Linked DNA regions of Piscinibacter gummiphilus. The protein of the gene in region 1 binds, or shares a complex with, the protein of each later gene. Links are inferred from orthologs where the notes say so. Each region holds a gene or a part of one and is shown on either strand. Other genes may lie near its edges.

Evidence for each region.
Region 2: the proteins of holA (region 1) and dnaX are in contact, whole or in part, in a cryo-EM structure (PDB 8GIZ), measured with the Escherichia coli proteins. The link is inferred for Piscinibacter gummiphilus from one-to-one orthologs.

Annotation. Positions count from the first base shown.
Region 1 is NZ_CP015118.1:5,847,380-5,854,305, reverse strand. What follows is about bases 211-3,017. They hold holA (DNA polymerase III subunit delta), read right to left. Parts: upstream 2,263-3,017; coding sequence 1,159-2,262; downstream 211-1,158. Other genes in these bases: leuS (leucine--tRNA ligase), read right to left, coding at 2,794-3,017; A4W93_RS26830 (LPS-assembly lipoprotein LptE), read right to left, coding at 2,273-2,794; A4W93_RS26840 (hypothetical protein), read right to left, coding at 656-1,135; A4W93_RS26845 (hypothetical protein), read right to left, coding at 267-659; A4W93_RS26850 (CinA family protein), read left to right, coding at 211-257. In the rest of the region: more of A4W93_RS26850, read left to right, coding at 1-210; more of leuS, read right to left, coding at 3,018-5,415; A4W93_RS26820 (arabinan endo-1,5-alpha-L-arabinosidase AbnA), read left to right, coding at 5,584-6,522; A4W93_RS26815 (DUF1579 domain-containing protein), read right to left, coding at 6,529-6,926. UniProt on the Escherichia coli protein: Part of the beta sliding clamp loading complex, which hydrolyzes ATP to load the beta clamp onto primed DNA to form the DNA replication pre-initiation complex.
Region 2 is NZ_CP015118.1:3,592,148-3,602,106, reverse strand. What follows is about bases 1-2,891. They hold dnaX (DNA polymerase III subunit gamma/tau), read left to right. Parts: upstream 1-409; coding sequence 410-2,374; downstream 2,375-2,891. Other genes in these bases: recR (recombination mediator RecR), read left to right, coding at 2,730-2,891; A4W93_RS16170 (YbaB/EbfC family nucleoid-associated protein), read left to right, coding at 2,399-2,725; A4W93_RS16180 (AIR synthase-related protein), read right to left, coding at 1-305. Also shown: more of recR, read left to right, coding at 2,892-3,317; A4W93_RS16160 (GlxA family transcriptional regulator), read right to left, coding at 3,325-4,404; A4W93_RS16155 (amidohydrolase), read left to right, coding at 4,475-5,806; A4W93_RS16150 (DUF3224 domain-containing protein), read left to right, coding at 5,862-6,266; A4W93_RS29695 (N-acetyltransferase), read right to left, coding at 6,230-6,799; A4W93_RS16145 (universal stress protein), read right to left, coding at 6,805-7,638; A4W93_RS16140 (transglycosylase SLT domain-containing protein), read right to left, coding at 8,037-9,650; gloB (hydroxyacylglutathione hydrolase), read right to left, coding at 9,647-9,959. UniProt on the Escherichia coli protein: Part of the beta sliding clamp loading complex, which hydrolyzes ATP to load the beta clamp onto primed DNA to form the DNA replication pre-initiation complex.

The DNA.
Region 1 (6,926 bases):
CGGTGAGCCGCCCGGTGGCCCTCGCGATGGCCCAGGGGGCGCTCGCGCGGGCGCCGGCCGGGCTCGCGCTGGCGGTCACGGGCATCGCGGGGCCGGGCGGCGGGTCGCCGGACAAGCCGGTGGGCACCGTGTGGCTCGCCTGGGCGGTCACGGGGCAGCCCGCCGAGGCGGTGCTGCTGCAGCTCGCTGGCGACCGGGCATCCATCCGCCTGCAGACGGTGCGTCATGCGCTGCAGGCCGGGCTCAAGGCCCTCTGAGGAGGTCCCTCAGCGCTGGCCGTGCCAGATGCCTTCGATGGACAGTGTGTGGTGCAGGTCCCCGCGGCCCCAGCGGCCGCGGAAGCGCTGCCGGTCTTCGGAGAAGCGCGCGAAGAAGTAGCCCTGGCCGTAGGTGTCGGTCCACTCGCAGCGCAGCACCACCTCGTTGCGCATCTCGCAGGGGCCGAGCGTGCCGGGCACCTCGCGGCCGTCCGGTTCGACGAACACGTAGCGGCCCACGGTGCGGTCGTTCCGGTCCTCCCAGAAGACGGTGGTGACCGGCAGCCGCCGGCCGCCGCTGAAGATCTCGCCGGTGTACCTCGTTTCCTCGGGGGCCGACGTGGCGCAGGCCTGCAGCAGCGCGGCGAACGCCGCCAGGGCCAGGGCGCGCGGCGCGTTCATGACCGGCGGGTGTTGAGGTCCACGCTGCGGCGCTTGGCCAGCGTCACCATGTCCTGGCCGGCGTTGATGAACTCGACCTGACCCTCGCGCATCTGCTGGCGGGCCTTGTCGAGGTCGGCGGTGGCGGACGAATCGAAGGCGTCGGCCGCGGTTTTCGCGCCGGCGCCGAGCTTGCCGAAGCCGGCGACCATGCGGGCCTGGATGTCGCGCACCTCCGGCGATTTCATCTCGGTCTTCTCGAGCGTGTCACGGGCACGGCCGATCGCGGCGGCCGATTCGCGCATGATCGCGGCCTTCTCCGGGTTCGTGGCCGCCGCCTGCACCTTGGTCATCGCCTGCTGCACGTCGGCCTGGGCCATGGCGGTCTGGCCCGCCGCGTTGAGCGCCACGAGGTCGGTGCCGATGGGGTCGATGCGGCTGCAGGCCGTGAGCGCGGCCAGGCCGAACGAGAGCAGGGCGACGGTGATCGGGCGCATGGCGGTTCCTCGGGAGATGGCGTTCAGGACGACAGGGCGAGCCGGCGGCCCGGGCCGCCCGGCTTGCGGGCGCTCACCGCGACCCGCTCGCAGATCATCAGCGACAGGCGACGCAGGCCGGCCCACGCGTCGAGGGGCCAGCCGGGGTGGCGCAGGCCCTTGGCGAGGCCGTCGCACACTTGCGCGGCCTCGACGAGTTCGGCGAGGGCGATGTCGGTGAGCACCGGTGCGGCCCGTTCGAACAGGCGTTCCTTCGCACCCCAGACCCGCGCCTCGCGCAGGGCCATCGGCAGCGGCTTGCCGTCGTTCATCGCGTCGCGCACGCGCTTGAGGGCGAGGATGTCGTTGGCGAGCGTCCAGTGCACGAGCACGGCCGCCTCGCCTTCGGCCTGCAGGCCGTCGAGCATGCGCAGCGCGCGGGCCACCTGGCCGGCCAGCACCGCCTCGCCGAGCTTGAAGACGTCGTAGCGGGCCACGTTGAGCACGGCGCTTTCGATCTGCTCGAAGCTCAGTTCACCGGCGGGGTACAGCAGGCCGAGCTTCTGCACCTCCTGGTGCGCGGCCATCAGGTTGCCCTCGACGCGGTCGGCGAAGAAGGCGAGCGTCTGCTGCCCGGCCTCGCCGTCCATCACGCGCTGGCCCTGCGCGGCGAGGCGCTGGGCGATCCACGTGGGCAGGGCCTTGCGGTCGATGGCGTCGACGCGCACCGTGACCCCGGCGCCGTCGAGCGCGAGGAACCACGCGCTGCTCTGCTGCGTGCGGTCGAGCTTGGGCAACTGCACGATGGTGACGACGTCTTCCGACAGCGTCTCGCAGTAGCGCTGCAGTGCTTCGGAGCCGTCCTTGCCCGGCTTGCCGGAGGGGATGCGGATCTCGACGATCTGCCGGTCGGCGAACAGGCTCATGGCCTGCGACGCGCCGAGCAGGCCGCTCCAGTCGAAGTGGGCGCCAGCCACCGTGTGCACCTGGCGTTCGGTGTGGCCCGCGGCCCGCGCGGCGGCACGCACCGCGTCGCACGCTTCCTGGGCGAGCAGCGGCTCGTCGCCGTAGAGCGTGTAGATGGGGCGCAGGCCCTTGGTGGCGCACTGCTTCAGGTGGCCTGCGAGCTGGTCTGCCCGGACTTGCATTCCGGCCTCCTCAGAGTTTGACCGCGCCGAGGCGGCGCATCACCTGAAGCGCGATGTCGTCCTGCATCGCGCGGTACAGCAGCTGCTCCTCCTGCTCCTTGGCGAGGGCATCGCGCTCGTTGTAGGTCATGTCGCGCGTCTGCAGGATCTCGGTGCGGGGGATCAGCTCGCGCCCGTTGTTCGCCTTCAGGCGGAACGTGAGGCGTTCGCGCAGCTGCAGTTCACGCACCTGGCCGGTGGACGTGAACGCGACCACGTTGCGCTCCTGGGCGTCGACCAGCACCTCGAAGATGGCCTCGGCGGCCGGCGGGGCGTCGACGAGGCGGGTGGAGGGCGACGAGGCCAGCGCGCGCCGCAGGGCCACGCCCATCGACGACGTGGGCTTGAAGCCCGAGAGGTGCAGCGTGCGGAACGGCAGCTCCGGCGGGCGGCGGAGCTGGAAGCCGCATCCGGCGAGCGCGCCCGCGCCGGCCGCGGCGGCCAGCACGGACAGGCACAGCCGCCGGGACACGGGCGTCGGGCGCTTCGGCATCAGACCACCACGTTGACGAGCCGGCCCGGCACGACAACGATCTTCTTCGGCGGTTTGCCTTCGGAGAAGCGGATGAACTCGGGGTTGGCGAGTGCAAGCGCCTCGATGGCGGCCTTGTCGGCACCGGCGGCCACGCGGATGGAGCCGCGCAGCTTGCCGTTGACCTGCAGCATCAGCTCGATCTCGTCCTGCACCAGCGCGGCCGGGTCGACCTCGGGCCAGGTCGCGTCGAGCAGGTCGCCGCCGACGGCCGCATAGCCCAGCTCGTTCCACAGGTGCCACGTGATGTGCGGGCAGGCCGGGTACAGCACGCGCAGCAGGATGCCGTACGCCTCGCGGATCACCGCGGGTGCATCGCCCTTGAAGCCTTCGAGTGCGTTCAGCAGCTTCATCGCGCCGGAGACGACGGTGTTGTACTGCATGCGCTCGTAGTCGTAGCTGACCTGCTCGAGCACCTTGTGCACCTCGCGGCGCAACGTCTTCGCGTCGTCGGACAGCGCCGAGGCGTCCACCGCGCCAGAGGCGCGCACCGCGTCGGCGTGCTTGACGCCGAAGTTCCAGATGCGGCGCAGGAAGCGGTTCGCGCCTTCGACACCGGCGTCGTTCCACTCGAGCGTCTGCTCGGGCGGCGACGCGAACATCACGAACAGGCGGGCCGTGTCGGCGCCCTGGCGTTCGATCAGCTGCTGCGGGTCGACGCCGTTGTTCTTCGACTTGGACATCGTGGTCCAGCCTTCGTACACCACCGGCTTGCCGTCCTCCTTGTGGACGGCCGACTGCACGTGCGCGTGTTCGTCGCGCACGATGTCGAGGTCGTGGGCCCAGTAGTAGTCCTTGCCGCCGGTGTCGTGCGTGCGCGAGAACGCCTCGTTGAGCACCATGCCCTGCGTCAGCAGCTTCGTGAACGGTTCGTCGATCTTCACGAGGCCCAGGTCCCGCATCACCTTGGTCCAGAAGCGCGCGTACAGCAGGTGCAGGATGGCGTGTTCGATGCCGCCGATGTACTGGTCCATCGGCATCCAGTACTCCGTGCCGGCGCCCACCATGGCCTTGTCGTTCGTGGCGTCGCAGTACCGCATGAAGTACCACGAGCTGTCGACGAACGTGTCCATCGTGTCGGTTTCCCGGCGCGAGGGCTTGCCGCAGGTGGGGCAGGCCACGTTCAGGAAGGCCGCGTGCTTGTTCAGCGGGTTGCCGCTGCCGTCGGGCACGACGTCTTCCGGCAGCACCACCGGGAGGTCCTTCTCGGGCACCGGCACCGGACCGTGGTCCGGGCAGTGGATGATGGGGATCGGGGTGCCCCAGTAGCGCTGGCGGCTGATGCCCCAGTCGCGCAGGCGCCACGTGGTCTTCTTCTCGCCGAGGCCCTTCTGGGCGAGGGCCGCGGCCACCGCGTCCACCGCGGCGCCGTGGGACAGGCCGCTGAAGTAGTCGGAGTTGATGGTGACGCCGCGCTGCTTGTCGCCGTACCACTCCTGCCAGTGGTCGTAGCTGAAGTGTTCGCCGTCGATGGTGACGACCTGCAGGATGTCGATGCCGTACTTCTTCGCGAACGCGAAGTCGCGTTCGTCGTGCGCGGGCACGCCCATCACGGCGCCGTCGCCGTAGCTCATCAGCACGTAGTTGCCGACCCACACCGGCACCTGCTCGTGCGTGAGCGGGTGCGTGACGAAGAGGCCCGTGGGCACGCCCTTCTTCTCCTGCGTGGCGAGTTCGGCCTCGGTGGTGCCGCCGGCCTTGCACTCCTCGATGAACGCGGCCACCTTCGGGTCGGCCTTCGCGGCATGGGTGGCGAGCGGGTGCTCGGGCGCCACGGCGCAGAAGGTGACGCCCATCACCGTGTCGGCGCGGGTGGTGAACACGTACAGGCGGCCGTCCTGGATCAGTTCGCCGTCGGCGCCGCGGATCTCGTGCGGGAAGGCGAAGCGCACGCCCTCGCTGCGGCCGATCCAGTTCTCCTGCATCAGCTTCACGCGCTCGGGCCAGCCGGGCAGGCCGTCCTGCACCTGGTCGAGCAGCTCACCGGCGTATTTCGTGATGTTCAGGTAGTAGCCCGGGATCTCGCGCTTCTCCACGGGGGCGCCCGAGCGCCAGCCGCGGCCGTCGATCACCTGCTCGTTCGCGAGCACGGTCTGGTCGACCGGGTCCCAGTTGACGATCTGGGTGCGGCGTTCGCAGATGCCGGCCTCGAGCATCTTCAGGAACAGCCACTGGTTCCACTTGTAGTACTCGGGCGAGCAGGTGGCGACTTCGCGCGACCAGTCGATGGCCAGCCCCATCGCCTGCATCTGCTTCTTCATGTAGGCGATGTTGTCGTAGGTCCACTTCGCCGGCGGCACCTTGTTCTTGATGGCCGCGTTTTCGGCGGGCAGGCCGAAGGCGTCCCAGCCCATGGGCATCAGCACGTTCTTGCCCTTCATGCGCAGCTGGCGCGTGAGCATGTCGTTGATCGTGTAGTTGCGCACGTGGCCCATGTGCAGTTTGCCGCTGGGGTAGGGCAGCATGGAGCAGGCGTAGAACTTGGAACGGCTCGCGTCCTCGGTCACGCGGTAGGCGTCGGCGGCGGTCCACGCGGCCTGGGCGGCGCGTTCGATCTCGGTCGGTTTGAAGTCGGGGCTCATGGGAGGGCGCAATCAGGGGCGCTCGAAGGGTGTCCCCGATTATAGAAAGCACGGTGCGCCCTTCGGGGGCCGACCCCATTGCGGCGCGGCCCGTCCGGGCTTAAAAAGGCGCCGGGCACCCGCCCGGACGGCCGCGAAGTCGGCCGAAAACCACAACGGAGACAAATCATGTTCACGAAACGCTTCCGGCGCCAGGCGCTGGCGGCCGCCGCATTGGCGTCCGCGATCCTTCCCGCGTCCGCTGCCCACTGGGCCCTCACGGGCGACGTGGGCGCGCACGACCCCTCGATCCTCCGGGAGGGGGACCGCTGGTTCACGTTCAGCACCGGCGAGGGCCTGCAGGTGCTGGCCGGCGACAGCACCGGCCGCAACTGGACCCGCGCGCCGCGCATCTTCCTGTCGCCGCCATCGTGGTGGAAGACCTACGTGCCGAACCAGAAGGCCAACGACGTCTGGGCACCCGACGCCCACCAGTTCAACGGCAAGGTGTGGGTGTACTACGCGATCTCGAGCTTTGGCAGCAACACCTCGGCCATCGGCCTCGTGTCGGCGACCAAGGTCAGCGACGGCCGCTGGACCGACAACGGCCTGGTGCTGCGCTCGACGAGCGCCAACGACTACAACGCGATTGACCCGAACCTGGTGATCGACGCGTCCGGCAACCCCTGGCTCGCGTTCGGATCGTTCTGGAGCGGGCTGAAGATCGTGCGGCTCAACCCGTCGACGATGAAACCCACGGGCTCGCAGACGTCCATCGCGAAGCGCAGCGCGGGCATCGAGGCGCCGGCCATCACCTACAACAACGGCTGGTACTACCTGTTCGCGTCCATCGACAAGTGCTGCCAGGGTGTGAACAGCACGTACAAGATCATCTACGGCCGCTCGCGTTCCATCACAGGACCTTACCTCGACAAGGCGGGCAAGAGCCTGCTGAGCGGCGGGGGCACGGTGTTCGACGCCGGCAATGCGCGCTGGAAGGGGCCGGGCGGGCAGGACGTGGGGCATGGCGTGATCGCGCGGCATGCGTACGACGCGACGGACAACGGCAACCCGAAGCTGCTGATCAGCGACCTCAAGTGGACCAGCGACGGCTGGCCCACGTACTGACTCCCTTCATTTCTTGCGCCGGATCGTGGAGCTCATCATCTGGCTCCACGACCCGTCGGCCTTCTGCGTCCACCCCGAGAACTCGCGCGTGTCGTTGTCGATCCACTTGATCACGTCGCGGTACTTCGCGGTGCCGTTGCCGTCCATCGCCGGCCCGTCGGCCGCCATCGTGAGCGTGGTGCCATCGGCCTCGCGGGTGATGTCGTAGACCCACAGCTTGGGCATCATCGAGCCGATCCAGGTGCCCGTGAACTTCTTTGCCTCCGCGTCGTAGCCGAGGGTCAGCACCATGGTGCCGGTGTCGCCGCCCGGCATGCCGCAGGTGCCCACGCACTGCACCCAGAAGGGCCCGAAGCGGGTCACGGTCTCGGTGCCCTTGTAGACCTCGTCGCCCATGCGCGCCT
Region 2 (9,959 bases), 2.3 Mb from region 1 along the record:
TCCTGCGCGATGCCGTCGTAGTAGCTCTTGCCGGTCAGTGCCTTCATCTCGTCGGCGACGAGCGCTTTCGAGCCGAGGCATTCGACGATGGAGGCGATGTAGAACGGGCCCACGTCGACGACGTAGGCCGATTCGCCGCGCGACGCCTCGACCTCGGTGAACCCATGCGTCGCCAGGTGGGCGCCGGTGGCCTTGGCCGCGCGCTGGGCGGCGACCTTCAGCGGGTCGATCAGGTCGTAGTTGACGCCGGCCTGTTCGTAGCTGAGGGTGTCGTTGGCGGTGGGCGGGGTGGACTTGGTGTTCATGAGCGGGTTCGGACGTCGGTGCCGGCGGAGGGGCCAAACCCGGATTATCGGGCAGGTGACGATCCGCGTCGTGTTGCACCCGACGGCGACCGTAGAATGCCCGGATGTCCTACCTCGTCCTGGCTCGCAAGTACCGCTCCCGCGATTTCGAATCGCTCGTGGGGCAGGAGCACGTCGTGCAGGCGCTGGGCAACGCGCTCACGCAGCAGCGCCTGCACCACGCCTACCTGTTCACCGGCACCCGGGGCGTCGGCAAGACCTCCGTGTCGCGCATCCTCGCGAAGGCGCTCAACTGCACCGGGGCCGACGGCCAGGGCGGCATCACCGCCCACCCGTGCGGCGTGTGCGATGCCTGCCGCGACATCGACGCCGGCCGCTTCGTCGACTACGTCGAACTCGACGCGGCGTCGAACCGCGGCGTGGAAGAAATCTCCCAGCTGCTCGACCAGGCCGTCTACAAGCCGGTGATGGGGCGCTTCAAGGTCTACATGATCGACGAAGTGCACATGCTGTCGAACACCGCGTTCAACGCGATGCTCAAGACGCTCGAGGAGCCGCCCGAGTACCTCAAGTTCGTGCTGGCCACCACCGACCCGCAGAAGGTGCCGCCCACGGTGCTGTCGCGCTGCCTGCAGTTCAACCTGCGGCCCATGGCGCCGCAGACGGTGCTGGAGCACCTCGGCAACGTGCTGGGCGCCGAACAGATCCAGGCCGAACCCGGCGCGCTGCGCCTGCTGTCGCGCGCCGCGCGCGGCTCGATGCGCGACGCACTGTCCCTCACCGACCAGGCCATCGCGTTCGGCGCCGGTTCGCTCACCGAGGCGGGCGTGCGCCAGATGCTCGGCGCGGTGGACCGTTCGCACGCCGTGCGCCTGATCGACGCGCTGGCCGCGGGGCAGGGCGCCGAGGTGGTGGCCGCCGTCAACGACCTGCGCGGCCTGGGCCTGTCGGCCACCGGCACGCTCGAGGAGATGGCGTCGCTGCTGCAGCAGATGGCGGTGGTGCAGGCCGTGCCCGACGCGCTGGACCCGGCCGATCCCGACAGCGCCGCGCCCGTGCGCCTCTCGGCGCTGCTGCCGGCCGACGAGATCCAGCTGCTCTACAGCATCGTGCTGCACGGCCGTGCCGAGCTGAACCTCGCGCCCGACGAATACAGCGGCCTCGTGATGGTGCTGCTGCGCATGCTGGCGTTCCGTCCGGCAGGTGGTGCGCCCGCGCCCGCACCGGCGCGTCCGGCCTCCGCTCCAGCCGCGTCGTCACCGGCGCCGGCGCCGGTCGCCGCGCCCGTGGTGGCGCCGGTGTCCGCTCCGGTCTCCGTGGCCGCGCCCGTGCCGGTCCGTCCGCCGATGCCCGCTCCCGTGCCTGCGCCTGCGCCAGTTCGCGCGGCCGCACCGGCCCCGGTGCCCGTCCCGGCGCCCGCACCCCGCGAACCCATGCGCCCCGCGGCGGTCGCCCAGGCCCCGGCCGTGCGTGTGCCGGTCCCGGTGCGCGACGACGAACCTCCGGCCTGGCTCGACGAGCAGCCGTTCGACGGCGAACCGTCGAACGAGGCGCCCATGAGCCTGGACGACTTCGAACCCGACCGCGGCGAACCGTCCGAGCCGGTGGTGGCCCCGGTGGCGCGCCGTCCGCTGCCGGCCGATCCCGCGCCGACCCTCCACGTGCCCACCCAGATGGGCGCGCGCTGGAACGACGTCGTGATGCAGCTCAACGCCGCGGGCGCCATCTCGGCGCTGGCCCGCGAGATGGCGATGCAGGCGCATTGCCTGGCCGTCGAGACCCGCGACGGCACGATGGTGTGGCGCCTGATCGTCGAGCGCGAGATGCTGCGCGCGCCGGCCCAGTGCAACAAGGTGCAGAGCGCGCTGTCGGAGCTGTTGAAGCAGCCGGTGCGCTTCGAGTTCGAGAGCGGCCAGGCCACGGACACGCCCTCCCTGCGCGCCTCGGCCGAGCGCAACCGCCGCCAGGCGGAGGCCGAACAGATCATTTCCAACGACCCGCTGGTGCAGTCGCTGATGCAGCAGTTCAAGACGGCGCGCATCGTGCCGGGGTCCGTCAAATTCCACTGAAGTCCAGTCCAAAAGGATCACACCATGATGAAGAACCAGATCGCCGGCTTGATGAAGCAGGCGCAGCAGATGCAGGAAAACCTCAAGAAGGCCCAGGACGAACTGGCCACCATCGAGGTGGAAGGCCAGTCCGGCGCCGGCCTCGTGAAGGTGACCATGACCTGCAAGCACGACGTCAAGCGCGTCGTGATCGACCCGAGCCTGCTGGCCGACGACAAGGACATGCTGGAAGACCTCGTGGCCGCCGCCTTCAACGACGGCCTGCGCCGCGCGGAAGAGGTCTCCCAGGAGAAGATGGGCAAGCTCACCGCCGGCATGCCGCTGCCCGGCGGCATGAAGTTCCCGTTCTGAGTCCGTGGCCGCATCCGCCCTCGAGGCGCTGATCGACGCCCTGCACCTGCTCCCGGGCGTGGGGCAGAAGTCGGCGCAGCGCATGGCGTTCCACCTCCTGCAGCACGACCGGGTCGGTGCGCAGACGCTGGCGGATGCGCTCGACACGGCGCTGCACGACGTGCGGCACTGCGAGCGGTGCCACACGTTCACCGAGGCGCCGGTGTGCAGCACCTGCCTCGACCCCGAACGCGATCCGAAGCTGCTCTGTGTGGTGGAAACCCCCGCCGACCAGGCCGCGATGGAACGCACCGGCAGCTACAAGGGCCTCTACTTCGTGCTGATGGGGCGGCTGAGCCCGCTCGACGGCATCGGCGTGTCCGACATCGGGCTGCAGGCCCTGATGGACCGCACGGCCGACGGCGTGGTCGACGAGGTCATCGTCGCCACCAACTTCACCGCCGAGGGCGAGGCCACGTCCCACGTGATCGCCGAGGCGCTCAAGTCGCGCGAGGTGCGGGTGACCCGGCTCGCGCGCGGCGTGCCCATCGGCAGCGAACTCGAACACGTGGACCTGGGCACCATCGCACACGCGCTCGTGGCGCGGCGCTGACCCCCCTTCAGGTCGCGTCCACCTTCCACCGCACCCGCGGTGACCGGAGCGCATAGCGTTGCCGGTACTGCGCGGGCGACACCCCCGCCTCGCGGCGGAATACCCGCCGGAACGCCGCCGGGTCCGCATACCCGCACGCCTCGCCGATGGCCGGCACCCCGTCGAGTGACAGTTCGAGCAGCACCCGCGCCCGCTGGCACCGCAGGCCGTGCAGGTGGTCGAGTGGCGAGTGACCCAGGGCCTCCTGGAAGTGGCGCAGCAGCGTGCGCGGGCTGACCGCGGCGGCGTCGGCCACCTCGCGCAGCCGGTACGGGCGGTCGAGGTGTTCGCCCATCCACGCGACGGCCAGCGCCACCGGGCTGCCACGCGTGGTGCCGAGGTGCGCCTGCGCGGCGGCGCGCACGGCGGCATGCTGGCGGTCGGGGTCGTGCTGGTGCACGTTCGCGCAGGCCTGGGCCAGCTCCGGGCCCACGGCCAGGCGAACGAGTTCGAGTGCGACGGGGATCAGCGTGGCAGACTCGGCCCCGCTCAGCAGCGGTCCGTCGTGCAGCCAGGCACTGCCCGGTGCCACGGCGACGTGAGGGAAGTCCTGGCGGAAGCCGCCCGACTGGTACCAGGCGAGCGCGACGCGCAGGCCGTCGATGCGGCCGGTGCGGGCCGCGAGCCACGTCGCGGCCCCGAGGGTGACCACGAGTGCGCTGTCGTCGAAGGCCGCGGCGATGCGCTTGACGGCCGCGTCGAGCCCGTCGAGCGTGTGGCGGAGCGATGGCATGTCGCGGGCCAGCAGCGATGGCACGAACAGCGCCCGGCGCGGGTGGCGCTCGCTCCGCAGGCCTGCGTCGGCATACCCGCGAAGCTCGGCCGGCAGCCCCCGCAACGGCCGGCCGGCCGCGTCGACGAGCCGCCAGCCGATGTGGGGCGCGGCGTCGCCGTGCTGCAGCGTCGAGATGGTGTTGGCCGAGCGCAGCACGTCGACGAACGACAGCGCGGCGCCGGCCAGCGCGTGCGGGCAGACCATCACGTCGACGTGGGCGGCGAGGGTGGGGGTGGACATCCGGGTGGCGGGATCGGCTCGGTGGTTGGCCATTCTCGCTCTGCCTGCCGGGGCGGGGTGTCACTACGATGACCCGCACTCCATCCACTCCCACCGGACCCCGATGAACGCCACCCTCCGCCACACCGCTGCCGCCGTGTCCCTGCTGCTGTCCGTCTGCCACGTGCAGGCCCAGGTGGCGCCGGCCACGCTGTCCACGCTCGACGAGCGCATCGCCGCGGTGACGCCGAAGCTCACCGCGTGGCGGCGCGACATCCACGCGCACCCCGAGCTGTCGGGCCAGGAGAAGCGCACCGCGAAGACCGTGGCCGACCACCTGCGCGCGCTGGGCCTCGACGTGCAGACCGGTGTGGGCGGCACAGGCGTCGTGGGCACGCTCAGGGGCGGCCTGCCGGGCAAGGTGGTGGCGTTGCGCGCCGACATGGACGCGCTGCCGGTGGCCGAGGCCACCGGGCTCCCGTTCGCGTCGACCGTGAAGGCGCGGTACCAGGGCAAGGAAACGCCGGTGATGCACGCCTGCGGCCACGACGGCCACGTGGCGATCCTGATGGGCGTGGCCGAGGTGCTGGCCGGCCTGCGCGAGCAGGTGCCGGGCACCATCAAGTTCGTGTTCCAGCCCGCCGAGGAGGGCAAGCCCGACAGCGGCGACGGCCACGCGCACGACGACGAGGCCTGGGGCGCCAAGGCCATGGTGGCCCAGGGCGCGCTGAAGGACGTGCAGGCCATCTTCGGCCTGCACCTCACGTCGAACATCCCGCTGGGCGTGGTGGGCTACCGCTCGGGCCCGCTGATGGCGGGCTCGGACGGCGTGCAGATCAAGGTGTCCGGCCGGGGCACGCACGGCTCGTCGCCGTGGACGGGCGTGGACCCGATCTTCGCCGCGTCGCAGGTCGTGGTGGGCCTGCAGAGCATCGTCAGCCGCCAGCTCAACATCACGAAGGAGCCGGCCGTGCTGTCGATCGGGTCCATCCACGGCGGCAACCGCGACAACATCATTCCGGATTTCGTCGAGATGCAGGGCACGCTGCGCACGTTCGACGAGACCATGCGCACGGAGGCGAAACAGCGCATCGTGACGACGGCCCAGTCCATCGCCGCGTCCTCCGGCGCGAAGGCGGACGTGAGCTTCGGCCCCACGGCCTACCCCGTGACCTCGAACCCGGCCGCGCTGACCGAGGCTTCTCTGCCCGCGCTGAAGCAGGCCGCGAACGGCAAGGTGGCGGTCATCCCGAAGGTCAGCGGTTCGGAGGACTTCTCCGAGTTCCAGAAGGTGGTGCCGGGCTTCTTCTACTTCATGGGCGCGGCCCCGAAGGGCAAGGATGCGGCCACCGCCCCGGCCAATCACTCGCCGATGTTCGACTTCGACGAGGCGGCGCTGCCGATGGGCGCGCGCACGCTGGCCGTGCTGGCCCTCGACTACCTCGCGAAACCCTGACAGGGCCCGAGACCTGCGGCGATACTCCGGGGTTCCATCCCGAGGAGGACGCCGCATGGCCACGATCGCGAGAGGTTCGTTCACCGTCGACATGAGCCCGCAGGGCGAGGCCGACACCCGCGACGGCGTGAGCCTTGGCCGCCTGTCGCTGCGCAAGCGCTTCGAGGGCGACCTCGACGCCACCGGCGAGGGCCAGATGCTCACCGCGATGACCCCGGTCAAGGGTTCGGCCGGCTACGTCGCCATCGAGCGCGTCACCGGCGCCTTGTCGGGCCGCGCCGGCGCGTTCGTGCTGCAGCACACGGGCACCATGGACAAGGGCGCGCAACAGCTCTCGATCACGGTGGTGCCCGATTCGGGGACGGGAGACCTGGCCGGCATCACCGGCGCCCTGCGCATCCGCATCGCGGACGGGCAGCACTTCTACGAGTTCGAGTACACGCTGCCGGCCGGCGACTGACGGCGCACCACGCTGTCGACCGTGCGCCCGCGGCCGAGCAGCAGCAGGCGCGTGTCCAGGTCGACGAAGGCGTTGTCCGGCGCCTCCGTGCCGAGGTCGTGCAGCGCCCGTGGTGTCACCTGGGCGAATCGGAGCGGCCGGCTCCGTCCAAGCGACCGCCACAGCCGATGCGACGCCTCGGACTGGCGGGCCCCGCTCAGCAGGCAGGCGCCGCCGTCGAGCATCCACTGGTAGATGCGTGTGGCGAGGCCCAGGCGCTGGTGGTCCGCGGCGAACTTCGCGTGGGGCGAGAAGACCTCGCCCTGCGGCGCTGGCACCCGCGCGAAGGCCACGTACCCCGCGAGGCCCGGCCGGTCCGCCGGAACGACGTAGACGTACACCCCCGACGGGGCCGACCGCCAGAGGAGGGTTGCGGTCGACGGGTCCGCCGGCCGCCAGGCCCTCAGCGGGCCGGGCAGCGTGGGCAGGCGCCGCGCGAGCGCGGCGAGGTCGAGCTCGATCTGTCCCGGGGGCAGCCGGACGTCGATGCGCATGGTCCTCAGCCCTCCCGCGGCCAGGGCGGATGTGCGGGCGGCGGGACGACGAGCACGTCGCAGCCGGCCTCGGCCATCAGGCGGCGCGCCACGCCCAGGTGCAGCCGCCCCACGGGGAGGCGAGAGCGCCAGGCCCGAAGCGCGACGAGGTCGACGCCGAAGGTGCGGGTGGCCGAGACGAGGTGGGCGGCCATGGCGCCACTCGGGCGCACGTGCAGCCGGGCCGGGCGGCTCGGTCCGTCGTCGGGGAAGCGGGCCTCGAGCCGGCGGCGCGTGGCCTCGACGCGGTCGCGCCAGTGGCGGGCGACGATGTGCTGCGGCACCCCGAGCGCCTGCATCAACTGCTCCTCGCTCGTCTGCATCACGTGCAGCGCGTGCACTTCGGCCGCGCCGGTGAGGCCCGTCGCCGCTTCGGCGATGGGGGCGATGTGGCTTTCGAGGCCCACCGGCGCGAGCGCGCGCGTGTAGCGCACGCCGCCGCGGCGAGTCGACAGCAGCACGGGACAGACACAGGTGCGGAGCACCTCGGCGGGCGTGCCGAACCAGGCCCGCAGGCCGGGCGGCAGGCCGTCCATCACCAGCAGGTCCCAGGCGGCATTGGCCGCGGCGAGGTCGTCCACGGCGACCGCGCACACGAGCACGCGGGTCAGGCCGTGTTGCGTGCGAAGCCAGTCGGCCTGCACGAGCACGTCGGCCAGCGCGACGGGGGACGAACCGTCGCCCACGGACACCAGCACGATGGCCGCGTCGTCACGCGTCGCGAGCCGCGCCGCACGGCGGATGGCGCTGCCGGCGGTGCCTTCGGCCAGCACCGCGATCGTTCGAAGAAGTTTGCGCATTCCCTGCACTCCGGTTGCCCGCACGGTGCGATGCACCGGCGGAAAGCGATGGCCGGCGCCGGCCGCGAGCCCACGAGGGCAGGCGCGGCCGATTCCGGCGACATGGGGTGTCGACCGGAGAGGGCGGGGTGGGAGCCGGTGCGCGAGTGCGCCCGAGGGAGGAGGTGTCTCACCTGACCGTTCCGGTCGTGCAGTGAGAGCCCGGCGGCCTGCGGTGGTGAACCGGAGGGGCCGGGCCTAGGGATGTGCGGCCAGGCCCTGGCGCCGCGGGGGACGCGTGGTGCGGGGGAGGGGACCGGTCGCCACCACGGCACGGCCTGCCGCGGGGGCGGAGGTGTCGAGGAGGGCGAGGGTGGCGGGCATGCGGCGATTGTAGGCCGGATGCCCGCGAGGGTTGGTCAGTGCTTCTTCTTGACCGTCTTCTTCGCCGGTGCCGACTTCTTCGTGCCCGACGTCTTCTTCGACGGCGCGGCCTTCGTGGACTTGCCCGCCTTCACGCTGCCGTGGCTGGCCTTCGCGGAGGCCTTGCTGCTGCCGCGCGCGGCCTTCGATGCAAGGTAGACCACAATGGTCTCGCCCGGCTTGAACCTGGCGCTCGCACTGGTCTTGTTCCACTCCGCCACCTGGTGCGGCGTCACGCGGTAGCGCTTGGCCACGGTGGCGACGGAGTCGCGCTTGCCGGCCTTGAGCGTCACGCGCCGCAGCGGCGGCACGTCGGGCGTGAGGGCCATGACGGCGTTGTCGGCCAGTTCGGGCGACACGTCGCGCTGCGAGGTCTGCGCGCGCGGCACGAGCAGCGTCGAGCCCGCCTTCACGAGCATCGACGGCGGGATCTTGTTGACCTCGCGCAGGTCGGACTCGGGCATGCCCACGCGCTTGGCGGCCTCGGCCGGGTGCAGCGTGGTGGGGGCGACCCAGGCCGTCCACGTGGCCAGCGGCCCCTGGTGCAGCGAGATGTTGCGGATGAACTGGCTCGCGTTGTCGTACGGCAGCAGCAGCTGCGGCGTGCCGGCAGCGAGGATCACCGGCTTGTTCATCTGCGGGTTCAGCGTGTGGAACTCGTCGCGCGAGACGCCGGCGAGCGCGATGGCGAGGGACACGTCGATGTCGCGCTCGATGGGCACGCTCAGGAAGTACGGGTGGTTCTCGAGCGGCGGCAGCCTGATGCCGAAGTCGGCCGGGCGCGCGATGATGTTCTTCACCGCCTGCAGCTTCGGGACGTAGTACTGCGTCTCGTCCGGCATCTTGAGGCTCAGGTAGTCGGTGGGCAGGCCCAGGCGCTGGTTGCGCTTGATGGCGCGCTGCACGCTGCCCTCGCCCCAGTTGTAGGCGGCCAGCGCGAGCTGCCAGTCGCCGAACATGCCGTACAGCTTGCCCAGGTAGTCGAGCGCGGCGCGCGTGGACGCGAGCACGTCGCGGCGGTCGTCGCGGAACACGTTCTGGCGCAGCTCGAAGTACTTGCCGGTGGCCGGCATGAACTGCCACATGCCCGACGCCTTCGCGGACGACACGGCCTGCGGGTTGAACGCGCTCTCGATGAACGGCAGCAGGGCCAGTTCGGTGGGCATGCCGCGGCGTTCCACCTCCTCGACGATGTGGAACAGGTAGCGGCTGCCGCGCGTGGTCATGCGCTGGACGTAGTCGGGGCGCGAGGAGTACCACTGTTCGCCCTTCTGGACGAGCGGCGTGTCGAGGTCGGGGATGGCGAACCCACGGCGCAGGCGGTCCCACAGGTCGACGGTGGCGGCCGCGGCGTTGAGGTCGACGGCCTCGTTCGGGCGCAACGGGTCGATGGGGGCGGCGACGGCCTGGTTCGGGTCGATCGTGCGGGGGGCCGAGGCGGGCGTGGCGGCGCTGGCGGCCGACTGGGCGGCGCGGACGATGTCGGAGACGTCGTCGTCGGCCGCGTCGGCGCCGCCGTTCGGGGCGACGGTGGAGCAGCCGGCCAGCCACGCCGAGAGCAGGAGGGCGGCGGCCGCGGCGGCGCGCCGCAGGGAGGAGGGTTGGATCATCGGAATTCGTTTTTCCATTGGCGGAGGGCAGCCAGCACGTCGACTTCGTCGCGGCTGCCGGCGCCATGGCGCTGGGCGGCCTCTGCGACGGCGGGGACGCCGCAGCGGAGGAACGGGTTGATCAGGCGCTCCTGCCCGATGGCGCCGGGCAGGGTGGGCAGGCCGCGGGCGCGGAGGTCCTCGCAGCGGGCCGAGTAGTCGAGCAGGTCGGTGTTGCCGGGCTCGACGGCGCGGGCGAACTTCAGGTTGGACAGGGTGTATTCGTGGGCGCAGCAGACGCGGGTGTCGCCGGCCAAGTCCGCCAGCCGG